Regions from separate parts of the Arthrobacter jinronghuae genome, predicted to be linked through region 2. Evidence: riboswitches for the same ligand, from Rfam matches in the RefSeq annotation. Region 2 holds a riboswitch; the other holds the start of a gene.

Region 1 (7,543 bases), 1.3 Mb from region 2:
GCGCTGAAGTGACTATGAGACCGGTAACTCCCTCTTCCGACCCGTCCCCTGAACGTGATGCCGACGCTGCGGCGGATGCTGCTGCTCCGGCGGTGCGCAAGCGCGCCCCGCGCCGGCCGGGGAAGCCCGACGCCGTGCTCGCGGCTGCCGTGGCCGAAGCCCGCGCCGGACTGCTGGACGTGGTGTCCGAAGGCGAAGTAGGCAATTACCTGGGTGCAGCGGCCGACGCCGAACGGGTGGTGACGCACCGGTTCTCTTCCCTCCGTCCCGGCTACCGCGGGTGGTACTGGTACGCCACAGTTGCCCGTATGCCCCGGAGCAAGAAGGTGACAGTCAGCGAGGTGGGGCTGCTCCCCTCGGACGAAGCGTTGCTGGCTCCCGAGTGGGTGCCCTGGTCCGACCGGCTGCGTCCGGAAGATATTGCGGCAGAACAGGAACAGCAGGAACAGGAACAGCGGGCGCAGGAACAGGCCGACCAGGAACAGGCCGATAAGGAACTGGCTGGCCAGGACAACGACGGGCAGCAGGACGAGGCAGGCGAGGACCAGACCGGCGAACAGCACGCCGATGAGACAGGTGCGCAGGAGGACGAATAATCCCGTGACGGTTGCGGCAACAGAGTTCACTATCCCCAAGGGGGCGTTGGACTGATGTTCCGTTCCCTTCGCATCTTCAACTACCGCATCTGGTTTATCGGTGCCCTGGTGTCGAACATCGGCACCTGGATGCAGCGTACGGCGCAGGACTGGCTTGTCTATGACATCCTGACCGACCAGGACGCGGCAGCCATGGGAATAGTCATGGCGCTGCAGCTGGGCCCGCAGCTGCTCCTGGCCCCGTGGTCAGGCCTGATCGCCGACACGTACAACCGCCGCAAGGTCCTCCTGCTCACGCAGGTCAGCATGGGCGCCCTGGGGCTGGCGCTGGGGTTCCTGGTGCTCTCCGGGCATGCCGAGCTGTGGCATGTCTACGCTTTCGCGCTGGCTCTCGGCGTGGTGTCCGCCGTGGACGGGCCGGCGCGCCAGGCATTCGTCTCCGAGGTGGTGTCCGAGCGGGACCTGCCCAACGCCGTCGCCCTTAACAGCGCTTCCTTCAACGGGGCACGGATGATCGGCCCCGCCGTCGCCGGCCTCCTGACCGTGGCCGTGGGCCCGGGCCTGGTCTTCGTACTCAACGCCGTGACGTTCGGCGCCATGGTCATTGCGCTGCTGAAAATGCGTGCCGGCGAGCTGCGCGTGTTGCCGAAGGCGCCCCCGGGGAAGGGCCGCATCCGGGCCGGACTTGCCTACGTGCGGCACCGGCCGGACCTGATCATGGTGATGCTCGCGATCTTCATCGTGGGGACCTTCGGCATGAACTTCGCTATTTACATAGCAGCCATGGCACGTACCGAGTTCGGCCGGGACGCCGGCATTTTCGGCGTCCTGAATTCGGTGATGGCCATTGGATCCGTTGCCGGCGCGTTGCTGTCCGCCCGGCGGGACCGGCCCCGCCTGCGCTTTGTCTTCGGTGCAGCCGGAGCCTTCGGCCTGGCCTGCATCCTGTCCGCCGCGGCACCCAGCCTGATCCTGTTCGCCGTCTCGCTGATCCCCGTCGGCCTGTTTGCCCTGACCCTGATGACCAGCGCCAACGCATATGTCCAGACCACCACGGCCCAGATCATGCGCGGGCGGGTGATGGCCCTGTACTTCGCCATCTTTATGGGCGGCACGCCGCTGGGCGCCCCGGTGGTGGGGTGGGTCTCGAACTCCTTTGGCCCCCGCTGGAGCCTCGGTGTTGCCGCCGCTTCAGGTCTGCTGGCCGCTGCGATTGGTTTCGTCTGGGCCTGGCGCACCTACGGCATGCGTTTCCACTATGACCGGAGCCTGCCGCGCAGGCTGAGCATGACCACGGATATTCCGGATAAGCAGCAGGACCCGGACAACGCCTAGCGTCCGGGTCCTGCTGCGGCCCCTGCTGCGGGGCATGGGTCAGGAATTCGCGATCACATAATCGATGCACTCCAGCAGGGCGCTGACGTCGTCGGGCTCGATGGCAACGAAGGTGGCAATCCGCAGCTGGTTACGGCCGAGCTTGCGGTAGGGCTCCACGTCCACCACGCCGTTGGCGCGCAGGGTCTTCGCTATTGCCGCGGCGTCGATGTCCGCCTCGAAATCGATCGTGGCAATCACGTTGGAGCGGTCCTCGGCGCGGGGAACGAACGGAGTGGCCACCGAGGACTTCTCCGCCCACGAATAGATCCGCCCCGCCGACTCGGCGGTCCGGCCGGCTGCGAAGGCAAGGCCGCCGTTGGCGTTGAGCCATTCGATCTGCGCGTTAAGGGTCACCAGCGTAGACAACGACGGCGTGTTGTAGGTCTGGTTCAGCCTCGAGTTGTCGATGGCGGTCTGCAGGTTCAGGAAGTCCGGAATCCAGCGCTCCCCGGCGTTGATCCGGGCCGCCCGTTCCAGCGCCGCCGGAGAGAACATGCCCAGCCACAGTCCGCCGTCGGAAGCGAAGTTCTTCTGCGGTGCGAAGTAATAGACATCCGACTGGGCCAGGTCCACATCCAGGCCGCCCGCAGCGGAGGTGGCATCAATCAGGACCAGGGAGCCGGCGTCGGCGCCTTCCACGCGCCGTACGGGGGCGGCCACGCCGGTGGAGGTCTCATTCTGAGGCCAGGCATAAACGTCGACGCCGGCCTCCGCTGCGGGCTCGGGGCGCGTCCCGGGAACGGAGGTGATGATGCTGGATGCCGAGAGGAACGGAGCCTTGTTGGTGGCTGCCGCGAACTTTGAGCCGAATTCGCCGAAGGACAGGTGCTGGGCCTTGTCCTGGACCAGGCCGAAGGCCGCAATGTCCCAGAAAGCGGTGGAGCCGCCCACGCCCAGGACAACTTCGTAGCCCTCCGGAGCCGAGAACAACTCGGTGAGGCCTTCACGGACACTGCCCACGAGGTTCCGTACCGGAGCCTGCCGGTGGGAGGTGCCGAGCAGGTTTGCTCCCGCCGCTGCGAGTGCGGACATTTGTTCCGGGCGTACCTTGGAAGGACCGGCACCAAATCGGCCGTCCTTCGGGAGGAGTCCAGCGGGAATTTTCAGTGCGGCGGTATCGCCCATGGCGTGACGCTCCAAGCAGGTTTCGAAGGTGGCGGATATGCACTTCCATTCTGCCGTACACGCCCGGGAGGCGGCGATGTATGACGCCCGCCACCAGACCCTGTGCCCGGCGCCGCGCAATTATCGGGCGGTCCGGCGGATAGGCTAACGTGTTGGCGTACACCCCCGGGCAGCGGTGCGTTGCCCTTCTTCCTCCCTTACTAGGAGCGGCCCGTCATGACGGATCTCATTGACACCACTGAGATGTATCTCAGGACCATCCTGGAACTGGAAGAAGAGAACATTGTTGCCCTCCGTGCACGCATTGCCGAACGGCTGCGGCACTCCGGCCCCACGGTTTCCCAGACCATTGGACGGATGGAACGTGACGGGCTCGTAGTTGTTGCCGGAACGCGCCGGCTGGAGCTGACGGAACTGGGCCGGCGCCGGGCCACCGAAGTAATGCGCAAGCACCGTTTGGCCGAACGGCTCCTTGCCGACGTCATCGGACTTGACTGGGCGTACGTGCACGATGAAGCCTGCCGCTGGGAACACGTGATGAGTGAGCGCGTGGAACGGCGGCTGTATGAGCTGTTGGGCCGCCCCACGGAATCGCCCTACGGCAATCCCATTCCCGGCCTCGAGGGAATCGGCGGGGTGGCGGCGGAAGTGTTCATCACCGGCGTCGTCGACCTGGTGTCCACTGTCGCTACGGCCGAGCCGGGGACCAAGCTTCGGCTGGTCCGGCTGGCGGAACCCATCCAGGTGGAACCCGAACTGCTTTCCCAACTGGACGAAGCGGGGCTGCGGCCCGGAGCCCAGATCACCGCAGAGGTTGTAGGCGGCTATATTTCCGTTCGCGTTCCGGGCATCGAGGGTGCCTTGGAACTGCCTACGGAAGTGGCCTCCCACGTCTTTGTTTCTCCTATTGGGTAACGGAATGGTCACTTTTGTGACATTTACCCTATAGTGAGTTCCGACGCTGAAACACCATCGTTATCCGGTCCGTCCGCCGAGCCCTGCCAGCGGACCGGAGCACCAAACTCGTCCAGGCAGGGGCGGAGGACCCACTTTCCGGCAGCAATGCTGCCTTGGGGTGAAGCCTTTCGGGGGCCGGCGGCATTTCCTGCATAGTTGCAGGCGATGCCCCGCCTTTTCCGGAAAGGCCGAGTTTTCTCTACTCGAATCCGACAGCTAACTTCGCAGGCGATCCATGAGAGGGAATAACTTGTCGAAGCATGCTGCTTCGGGCCGACGCCGCGCGTCAGCTCCTATTGCACCTGCGCGCCCGCGCAACGCCTCACCGTCAGGCCGTCGGCGCGCCGAAACCAAGTCCGTGTCCGTGGGCTGTGCCGCCCAGAAAGTGGCCATTACCGCTGCCACGTCGGGCCTGATCCTCACGGCCGCCATGCCCACGCATGCGGCGGCGGACGACCCGGTCCAGCTCGAGCCGACGGCGATCGACGCGCCCGTCTCGGCGGACCCGAACGCTGATATCGGATTCGCCCGGGCCGGGCTGAGCAGCAAATATGACCCGGACGCCAAGCTGGCCTCCATCACCGTTGCCGCCGGCTCGCATGCAGTCCCTGCCGCGGCGAAGGGCACACTGTCCGCGCCCCTGGACTCTTCTTTGGTGCAGACCTCCGGGTTTGGCCACCGGGTCAGCCCCATTACCGGGGAGCACGGCGAGATGCATAACGGGCAGGACTTCGCCGCCGTCTGCGGTACCGCGGTCAACGCTGCGGCATCCGGCACCGTGGTCTTCGCCGGCTGGCATCCCTACGGCGGCGGCAACCGCGTGGTGATTGATCACGGCAACGGAGTACAGACGACGTACAACCACCTTTCCAACATTGCCGTCACCATGGGCACCGAAGTCGACCGCGGATTCCTGGTCGGCGCAAGCGGTACAACCGGTTCCTCAACCGGCTGCCACCTGCATTTCGAGGTCATGGTTAACGGCGAAGTAGTGGACCCGCTGAATTGGTTGTAAGCGCGTAAATCAATTGGTTGTAACCAGTTGAATATCATTTCGTGATCGGAACGTGACATACCTCAAATGTTGCTGTACGCTCATCCTCGTGCCCGATTCGCCAAAGGTGGGGCACCTTCGAACAGATCGCCTAGCTCTGCCACTGTTTGAAGTCCGTTCGCAGAATCGCATGGCAGAGGCGGGGGAACCAATTTCGGGTTTCGAAAGAAACCCTTGGGGTTAAGTTGCAAAAGGCCATTGGCCGGGCAACCGGGTGACTCCCATCCGAATCCGACAGCTCACCTCGTAGGCAATTGGGAGAGGCAAACTTGTGTCATCACACGCTCATGGCCGCCGTCGCGCTGCCACCGTACAGACCAACCCGATTACTGCACTTTCCAAGGCAGTCAGCAGCAACGCCGGAACCGTAGGCCGCCAGGCCGCCGTCGTAGTTGCAGCATCCGGCCTCGTGCTGGCTGCCGGACTTCCTGCACAGGCTTCTTCCGTTAGCACGGACCGCCAGGCACTCGCAGCAACCCCCCTGAACATCGTGGCCGGCAGCGTTACCGCTCCCGCCAACGCACCGTTCGAGCTTCCCCTGGTTGCCCCCAGCTCCACCTCGGGCGCCGAATACCGCGCACAGGTTGCAGCCGAAGAGGCCGCAGCCCAGGCAGCCGAAGAGCTGGCAGCCTCGCAGGCCGCAGCAACCCAGGCAGCAGCCACCAAGAATGCCGCAGCCGCCCGCACCGCCCCGGCAGCCTCCGGCCCCGCCGTAGTGGCAGCTTCCTCCACCTCGGCAGCTGTCGAAGCTCCGGCTTCCGGCAACGTCGCGGCCGGCCTGGTTGCCTCCGCCTACGGCCAGATCGGTGTGGCGCAGGATTGCACCGCCATGGTCGAGAACGCACTGCGCTCCGTCGGCAAGTCCGTCGGCGACCTGGCCCCCGGCCAGTTCTTCCAGTTCGGTTCCGTAGTTTCCACTCCGGCTCCCGGCGACCTCGTGATCACCGGCGGCCACGTCGCGATCTACGTTGGCAACGGCCAGGTAGTCAGTGGTGGCCTCAACGGCATGAACACCGGCCTGCACGCACTCTCCGATCTGCCGGGCGCCAGCTTCGTCCGCGTCAGCTAAGCCCGGTTTCGAGACAGCATGACTTCGACAATTGAGCGCGCCCGCCACCGGGCGCCGGTGGAACGCACCACCACGCTGAACGCCCTTGCCGGCGCCGTCAGTGCCAACGCCGGAACGGTGGGCCGCCAGGCCGCCGTGATCGCGGCGGCCTCCGGGCTGGTACTGACCACCGGTGTCGCGGCCAATGCCTCCGGGGCAGACGCCATGCGCGACGTCCAGACAAGCACCCTGGATCTTTCCTCGGTCAAGACCCTCCAGGTCTCCGGAAATGCGCCGGTTTCGTTCGAACGGGACAGCATTGCCGGAACCACTCCGGCTCCCGTGGCCGAACCGGTAGCTCCGGTTGCCGAAGCACCTGCACCGGCTGCCGTGGCTGCGGACACGCGTGCCCCTGCCAAGGCGGTTCCTGCTGCTCAGGCCACAACCCTGAGCACGCCGGCCCCCGTGCAGCCGACGCAGAGCGCGCCTTCCGGTGTGGCATCCACCATTGCAGCAGCTGCCTACGCGCAGCTGGGCATCGGCCAGGACTGCACCCGGCTGGTTACCAATGCACTGGCGGCGGCCGGAATCAACCACCACGGCTGGCCTGCAAGCTACCTCTCCCTTGGACGGACGGTGAGCGCAGCTGAGGCCATCCCCGGTGACCTTATCTACTACGCAGACGGCGGGATGGGCATGGCCCACATCGCCGTGTACGTGGGCGGCGGCCAGGCCGTGCACGGCGGTTTCAACGGTGGATCCACCGTTGTGGCTCCGGCCGAGCTCGGCTCCGGCGGCGTCTACATCCGCGTAGGCGGCTAAGCAGCTCCCGGCACAGCATTCCGGCAAGGCCCCTCCTTCGGGAGGGGCCTTGCCTGGTTAAACCCTTGTTGAACCGCAGCCCGGGCACGGACGCAGGCGGGTACTGCTGGCCGGGGCCGGACCCCTGTCCCACCGGCATAAATAGCAAAGATGGCGATCGCGTTCTACTCTTGCATAGACAATCCGATGTGCCGTTGGCGAAGCGGTGTCTTGTACTCACCGGTTCGCGGGCGGCAGGCGAAGAGGTATGTGCATGCGCACTCTCGTTCTGAATGCTGGATATGAACCGTTGGCCGTGATCACTTTCCGCCGCGCCTTGGTGCTGGTCCTGAATGGAAAGGCGAGTGTGGTGGCGGAAAGCGGCGAGCCCGTGGTCGGGCCCAACGAAATCCTCCCTCGACCTTCGGTGATCCTGCTCCACCGGTACGTGAAGATTCCCTACCGGGAGGGCACCGTTGCCACCCGAAGGGGCGTCCTGCGCCGGGATAACCATGAATGCGCCTATTGCGGAAAGGCGGCGGCTACCGTGGACCACGTGGTGCCGCGGTCCCGCGGCGGCGATGA
Region 2 (7,543 bases):
AGCAGCGGCGGCAGTGAAGTGGGATCCGAGCTGATCGGCCAGCCGTTCACGGACGCCGACGGCGCGGCGCTGCCCGAGTGGTTCCAGTCCCGGCCTTCCGCAGCGGGGGACGGGTACGACGGCGGTGCCTCCAGCGGTTCCAACCTCGGCCCGCTGAGCGAGGACCTGGCCGCCGCCGTAACGGAGCGCCGGGCCGCCGTGGCGGAGCTGGAAGGTGTGGCTCCGGAAGATGTCCCCGCCGATGCCGTCACGGCATCGGGGTCCGGACTGGATCCGCACATCAGCCCGGAATACGCCCGGATGCAGGTAGACCGGGTGGCCGCCGAACGCGGACTGGATCCGGAGCAGGTGCAGGCCCTGGTGGACGAGGCCACGCAGGCACCGTTCGCCGGAGTTCTCGGGAGCAGTACCGTCAACGTGTTGCTTTTGAACATTTCGCTGGCGGAGCTGGACACTTAGTCCATGACGCGAGGACAACTGAGGGTTTTTCTGGGGGCGGCACCCGGCGTGGGCAAGACCTACGCCATGCTCGAAGAGGGGCGCCGCCTCCGGGATGAGGGATCCGACGTCGTCATCGCACTGGTTGAAACGCATGGACGTGCCGGGACGGCCGCCGTGGCCGAAGGCCTGGAGACCGTCCCGCGCGCCGTCCTGCGCCACCGCGGGCTGGAACTGCAGGAGATGGACCTGCCTGCCGTCCTGGCCCGGGCGCCGGAATACGCGCTGGTGGATGAACTGGCCCATACCAACGTGCCCGGGCTGCAGCACGAGAAGCGGTGGCAGGACGTGCAGGCCCTGCTCGACGCCGGGATCAACGTCCTGTCCACCGTGAACATCCAGCACATCGATTCCCTGAACGACGTGATCGAGCAGATCACCGGCACCCTGCAGGCCGAAACCGTGCCGGACGCCGTCCTGCGCGGAGCCGAACAGGTGGAGCTGGTGGACCTCACGCCGCAGTCGCTGCGCGGGCGCCTGGCCGACGGCGTCATTTATCCCGCCGAACGGGTGGACGCGGCCCTGTCCAACTATTTCCGCCTCGGAAACCTGACGGCGCTGCGCGAACTGGCGCTGCTGTGGCTGGCCGACGAGGTGGATTCAGCCCTGAACCGCTACCGCGAAGAGCACGGCATCAGCAGCAAATGGGAGGCACGGGAGCGGGTGGTGGTGGCGCTCACCGGCGGCCCCGAAGGGCGCACCCTGCTGCGCCGCGGGGCACGGATTGCCGCCCGGTCCGCCGGCGGCAAGCTGCTGGCCGTCCACGTCTCCGGAGCCGACGGACTGCGCGGGCCGGAACCGGCAGAGCTGGCCGCACAGCGGCTCCTGGTGGAAAAGCTCGGCGGCAGCTTCCACCAGGTGGTGGGCAACGACGTTCCGCGTGCACTGGTGGACTTTGCCCGCAGCGTCAATGCCACCCAGCTGGTGGTGGGCGTCAGCCGGCGCCCCCGGATCGCCGCCCTGCTGTCCGGGCCGGGAATCGGCGCCACGGTCATCCGTGAGTCCGGCGACATTGACGTGCACATGGTCTCGCATTCGGCCGCCGCCCGGACCCTGGTGCTCCCGCATTTCGGCAGTGCCCTCTCGGTGCGCCGGCGCCTGCTGGGCTTCGCCTTCGCCCTGGTGGGCGGCCCGCTGCTCACGGCCGGACTGGTCACGGCCCGAAGTTCCGAAACGATCACCGGCGACGTGCTGAGCTACCAGCTGCTGGTCATCCTGGTGGCCCTGGTCGGCGGCATCTGGCCGGCGCTGTTCGCCGCCCTGCTCTCGGGCCTGACCCTGGACTTCTTCTTCATCCAGCCGCTCTACACCGTTACCGTGGCCACGCCGTCGCACATGCTTGCGCTGGGACTCTACGTCGTAAACGCGATGCTCGTCAGTTACGTCGTGGACGCCGCCGCCCGGCGCGCCCGCACCGCCCGGCGTTCGGCGTCGGAATCCGAGCTGCTGGCGTCCGTCGCCGGCAGCGTGCTGCGCGGGGAGGACGCACTGGGTGCCCTGGTGAGCCGCACCCGCGAGGCCTTCAATGTCAGCGCCGCACGTATCCGGTCAGAGGGTGAAGACCTGTATGCCGACGGCGACTGGCCGGCCTCCGTCTCGCCCGACGACCCCGCCCTGACCCGCCTGCCGGTCGGGGAGCGGTGCTTCCTGGACCTGTGGGGGCGCGAACTGGCGGCGTCTGACCGGCGGCTGCTGGCGGTCATCACCGCGCAGATGGAGGCAGCACTGGAACACCGGGAACTGACAGAAACCGCCAGGGGACTGGGCTCCCTGGCCGCGGCGGACAAGGTCCGCACGGCGCTGCTGGCCGCCGTCGGGCACGACCTGCGCCGTCCGCTGACCGCCGCGACCGCGGCCGTCACCGGCCTGCGGGCCACGGACGTCACCTGGTCCGAGCAGGACCGCAGCGAACTTCTTGCCACCGCCGAGGAATCGCTGGCCTCCCTTTCCGGCCTGGTCACCAGCCTGCTGGACGTGAGCAGGCTGCAGGCCGGCGTCGTCGGGGTGAGCCTGGAGCCGCTGAATGTCGTGGATGCGGTGCTGCCCGCGCTCGAGGAGCTGGAACTGGGCCCGGCGGACGTGGAACTGGAGATCCCCACGGTTCCCCGCGTGGTCCTGGCGGATCCGGTGCTGCTGCAGCGGGTGCTGGTCAACCTGCTGGCCAATGCGGTGCGCTTCAGCCCGGACGGCGTCAAATGCGTGCTGTCCGTCAGCGAGTTTGCCGGCCGGGTGGAAATCCGCGTCATAGACTCGGGACCGGGCGTTCCGGAGCAGCGGCGGGGTGAGATCTTTGTGCCCTTCCAGCGGCTCGGGGACATCGATAATTCAACCGGGCTCGGCCTGGGCCTGGCCCTGGCCAAGGGATTTACGGAAGGAATGGGCGGAACACTGGAAACCGAAGACACCCCCGGCGGCGGACTGACCATGGTCCTCTCACTGCCGGCCGCCAGGCACCGCGTCCCCGCGGGTGGACAACACTCCCCGGCGGTGGCCGGATGAAGATCCTGATCGCCGACGATGACGTGCAGATCCTCCGGGCACTGCGGATCACCCTGAGCGCCTACGGCTATGAGGTAGTGACAGCGGAAAGCGGCAGCGCCGCAATCCGGAAGGCCGTGGACACCCATCCGGACCTGTTGGTGCTGGACCTGGGCATGCCGGGGCTCAGCGGCATGGATGTCATCGAGGCCGTCCGTGGCTGGAGTGCCGTGCCCATCCTGGTGGTCTCGGGCCGGATCGACCCGGCGGACAAGGTCCGGGCGCTGGATCTGGGGGCGGATGACTACGTCACCAAACCCTTCTCCACCGAGGAGCTGCTGGCCCGGATCCGGGCGCTTTCCCGCCGATCGCCCGCGGCTGCCGGCCCCAGCGAAATCACGTTCGGAACGGTGCGGGTGGACCTCGCCGCGCGGCGCATCGCCCGGCTCGACGACGGCTCGGACATCCGCCTGACGCCCACCGAGTGGCGGTTCCTGTCCGAACTGCTCGCCCATCCGGGGATGCTGGTCACCCAGCAGGCGCTGCTGACCAATGTCTGGGGGCCGGGCACCACGGACTCGGGCTATCTGCGGCTGTACATCGGACAGCTGAGGCGGAAACTGGAGCGTGACCCTGCTGCTCCGGAGCACCTGCTGACCGAACACGGCATGGGCTACCGGTTTGTGCCCTGATGCGTCCGGGGGCTGACCGCTTAACGCAATGAGCGCCCGGCCCTTGCGGGTCGGACGCTCATTTTGGCGCTGTGGGGCTAGGAAGCCTTATGCGCGGTAGAACACGGGGCCGGAGCCGACGTTGACGGACTGGACTACGGTCTGGTTGCCGTTCCAGCCGCTGTGGATGGCCTCGCCGTTGCCGATGTAGATGGCAATGTGGGCCAGGCCCATGCCGCCGTCAGCGTAGTAGACCATGTCACCGGGCTCCGGGGTGGAGACCTGGGTGCCGTAGGCGGCCAGCTGTGCGGGACCGAGGTCTCCGACGCTGTGGCCTGCGGCGCGCAGGGCAACCTCAACCAGAACGGTGCAGTCCTGGGCTGCGCCCAGCTGCGACTGTGCCGAAGCCAGCATGATGGCATTGGTGCCGCTGGCTGCGGGGGTTGCTGCAGCCGGCGTGATGTTGGTGGACTGGGTGGTGACCACGCCGGTGTTGGCGGGCTCAACCGGTGCAGCTACTGCAGCTGCCGGAGCGGCGTAGAACGCAGCGGGTGCGGCAGCCGGAGCAGCTTCGCCGGCAACGGTGATGACGTCGCCGGGGTAGATGATGGATGCCAGGGACAAGCCGTTGAGTGCCAGGACGGAGTCCAGGCCAACGCCGTAAGCGGCGGAGATCTGGCCCAGGGTGTCACCGGATACAACGGTGTGGGTGGCGGCAGCAGCTGCGGGGGCAGCTACCGGTGCGGCTTCCACCGGTGCGGCAGCTACCGGAGCAGCCGGTGCAACGGCCTGTGCCGGGGTGTAGTTGTCGTTGGCGACAACACCGGCGGAGGCCGGTGCGGCCATACCGAGCATGATGCCGGAGCCGGCAACGACGACGGCTGCGGTGCTGCCGATGGTCCGTGCACGGCCTGCTGCGACGGTGTTCTCGGCGCGGTGGCGTCCACGAGTCTTGTTGAAAGTCATGTAATAACCTCTCCCGATACCTGCGAGGTGAGCTGTCGGATTCGGATGGGAGACACCCGGCCGCCGGTGAAACCGGAGACTTAACCCCAAGGATTCAAGGAACCCATAATTGGTTCCCCCGCCTCTGCCGTGGTTGTGCGTTCTGTGGACCCCGGGACCAGCGGCAGAGCTAGGTAACAAGCCCGGGGGAGCCGCATCAGAAAGCGGCATGGGTATAACCGTACAAGATAGTTACGGTTGGATAACCATTGTGTGATCTGCTTCTCTCAGGCGTGTGATCGGGGGCGCGATATGCTACCCGAAATAGGCCTCAACGGCCACTTCGGCCTGCTCCAGTCTCAATATTAACAGCGTCGCCCTTTATGCCGATCGGCCCGCAGTTTCCAGGCGGCGTGGCAGGTGTTACGCGTGTGATCCCACTGGTAACAGCTGTATCACTACTCCGGAAACGGCGTCCAGCCCGGGGCGACTTGGGGTCGGAGAAGTCCACCCTCCGGTACAGGAGTGACTGATGTTTTCCCCTGCGTCACAACCGCACCAGGGCACGGGCAAAAAGTGTCCGGGATCACTGAAATTTCCTCCAATCCAGCCCGCGGACGGAGGCAGCAGGCCGATTTCCCGGCCGGCGGAGACGGCGCGTAAGGTTGTTAGGCGGCCTTTCAATATGGGTCGTTTGTTCCGAGCAAACAGGAGAAGGCAGTGGCTGGCAGCGGTTCTAAATTATGGACTAGGGGATTTGTGCTGGCGATCATCACCAATCTCTTTATCTCACTGGTGTTTTATCTGTTGATGACCACCATGGCGCTCTATACGGTGCAGGAGTTCTCCGCATCCGACAGTGCCGCCGGATTCGCTTCCGGATCCTTCGTCCTCGGTGCCTTGGCGGCAAGGGTGTTCGCCGGCAAGTTCCTGGACTTCGTGGGGCGGCGGAGGCTGCTGGTCGTGAGCCTTGCGGTGTTCGTGGTCGCGTCGCTGCTGTACATCCCCGCGTCCAGCCTGGCGCTGCTCCTGACCGTCCGGATCCTGCACGGCATGGCATTCGGAGCGGCCAGCACGAGTATTTCCGCCTCCGTAATGGGATTGATTCCCGTCCACCGGCGGGGTGAGGGCACCGGCTACTTCGGCATCTCCACCACGCTGGCCACTGCAGTGGGCCCGTTCCTGGCCGTGTTCCTGGCGGAGTCCGTCAGTTACCGCGCGCTGTTCCTGTTTGCTGCCGGCTGCGCTGCCGTCGCACTGGTGTTGTCGCTGGTGCTGTCCCTGCCTGAACGCACGCCAACGGCCGAGGAACAGGAGAACAAGTGGCGGATGCACCTGACGGACATCATCGATCCGTCGGCCCTGGCCATTGCATCGGTGATGTTTATTGCCGGCGCGGCTTATGCCGGCATCCTCTCCTTCCTGAACTCCTACGCGCAGACAGAAGGCCTGGTGCTCGGCGCCAGCCTCTTCTTTGTGGTCTATGCGTGCGTGGTGCTGGTTTCACGGCTGTTTGTGGGGCGCATCCAGGACCGGCACGGCGACAACGCCGTGGTCTATCCCACGCTCGTGTCCTTCGCCGTCGGCCTGGCGCTGCTGGCCTACGCCCCCAATGACACGGTGCTGGCCCTGGCCGGCGTGTTCGTGGGGTTCGGCTTCGGTGCGCTGATGCCGTGTGCGCAGGCGATTGCCGTGACGACGGCGCCGCCGGCTCGAATCGGCCTGGCCACGTCCACGTTCTTCATCCTGATGGATGCCGGGGTGGGCCTTGGCCCGCTGCTGCTGGGAATGCTCCTGCCGCTGATGGGATTCCACGGCATGTACTGGGTGCTGGCCGCCGTCCTGCTGGCCTCCACGGTGCTGTACCACTTTGTCCACGGGCGGAAGAACTACCGGCCCGGCGCACCGTCGGAACCGGTACCGGCGAAGCCTGCCGCCTGACACGGTAACCTCTTTCCCACACTGTCCGATGAGGGAAAGCAGAGCCATGGCACGCGAGGAAACCACCTTGACCGTTCCCGGCCCGGAGGGGGAGCGGCAGGTCCGCATCTCCAGTCCAGGACGGGTCCTCTGGCCGAATCCCGGAATTACGAAACTGGATCTGGCCCGTTATCTCGCGGAGGTGGGCGAGGCATTCATCCGGGCCAACGGCGGCCGGCCCGTCTCGCTGGAGCGCTTTCCGGAGGGCATCGACGGCGAGGTGTTCTTTTCCAAGAATCCGCCGCGTGGAATGCCGGACTGGATGCGCGCCGTCACCGTGAAATACCCGAGCGCCCGTTCACACCCGCAGGTGGTGCTGGATGAGCCGGCCGCCGCGGTTTGGGCGGCCCAGATGAACACGGTGGTTTTCCATCCCTGGCCGTCACGGGCGGAAGACACCGACAACCCGGACCAGCTGCGGATCGACCTGGATCCCCAGCCGGGCACGGATTTCGACGACGCCGTGCGTCCGGCCCGGGAACTGCGGTCCATCCTCGCGGAGGCCGGGCTCGACGCGTTCATCAAGACCTCGGGCAACCGGGGCATCCACCTGTTCGCCCCGATCCGGCCGGAGCGTGAATTCCTGGACGTCCGGCACGCGGTGATTGCGGCGGCCAGGGAGGTGGAGCGCCGGATGCCGGACAAGGTGACCACGGCCTGGTGGAAGGAGGAGCGCGGCCAACGCGTGTTCGTGGACTTCAACCAGGCCAACCGCGACCGCACCATGGCCGGTGCGTACAGCCCCCGCGCGCTCCCGAACGCACCCGTCTCCTGCCCGATCACCTGGGATGAACTGGAACGGGTGCATCCGGGGGACTTCACGATGCAGACCGTCCCGGAGCGGCTGCGCACTGTCGGGGACCCTTGGGCGGAAATGTCAGCCCGGCCGGGGTCCATCGACGTCCTGCTGGACTGGTGGGAACGGGACCTGGCCGACGGGCTGGGCGAGCTGCCCTTCCCGCCGGACTATC

What was found. A riboswitch is a leader RNA that binds a small molecule or an ion and turns the genes downstream of it on or off. The one in region 2 is predicted to bind cyclic di-AMP.
Region 1: linked by a shared signal. The riboswitch ahead of N2K98_RS02775 (NlpC/P60 family protein) and the one ahead of N2K98_RS08580 (LysM peptidoglycan-binding domain-containing protein) in region 2 are both predicted to bind cyclic di-AMP.

What each region holds. Positions count from the first base shown of each region.
Region 1 covers NZ_CP104263.1:570,842-578,384, forward strand. The annotation lists gene N2K98_RS02750 (DUF3027 domain-containing protein) at 15-596, shown strand; gene N2K98_RS02755 (MFS transporter) at 651-1,931, shown strand; gene serC (phosphoserine transaminase) at 1,971-3,098, opposite strand; gene N2K98_RS02765 (metal-dependent transcriptional regulator) at 3,315-4,013, shown strand; cyclic di-AMP (ydaO/yuaA leader) riboswitch at 4,104-4,302, shown strand; gene N2K98_RS02770 (M23 family metallopeptidase) at 4,306-5,070, shown strand; cyclic di-AMP (ydaO/yuaA leader) riboswitch at 5,219-5,377, shown strand; gene N2K98_RS02775 (NlpC/P60 family protein) at 5,381-6,178, shown strand; gene N2K98_RS02780 (NlpC/P60 family protein) at 6,197-6,979, shown strand; gene N2K98_RS02785 (HNH endonuclease) at 7,233-7,543, shown strand, end outside.
Region 2 covers NZ_CP104263.1:1,824,838-1,832,380, forward strand. The annotation lists gene kdpC (potassium-transporting ATPase subunit KdpC) at 1-459, shown strand, start outside; gene N2K98_RS08570 (ATP-binding protein) at 463-2,997, shown strand; gene N2K98_RS08575 (response regulator) at 2,994-3,668, shown strand; gene N2K98_RS08580 (LysM peptidoglycan-binding domain-containing protein) at 3,756-4,613, opposite strand; cyclic di-AMP (ydaO/yuaA leader) riboswitch at 4,617-4,763, opposite strand; gene N2K98_RS08585 (MFS transporter) at 5,352-6,533, shown strand; gene ligD (non-homologous end-joining DNA ligase) at 6,580-7,543, shown strand, end outside.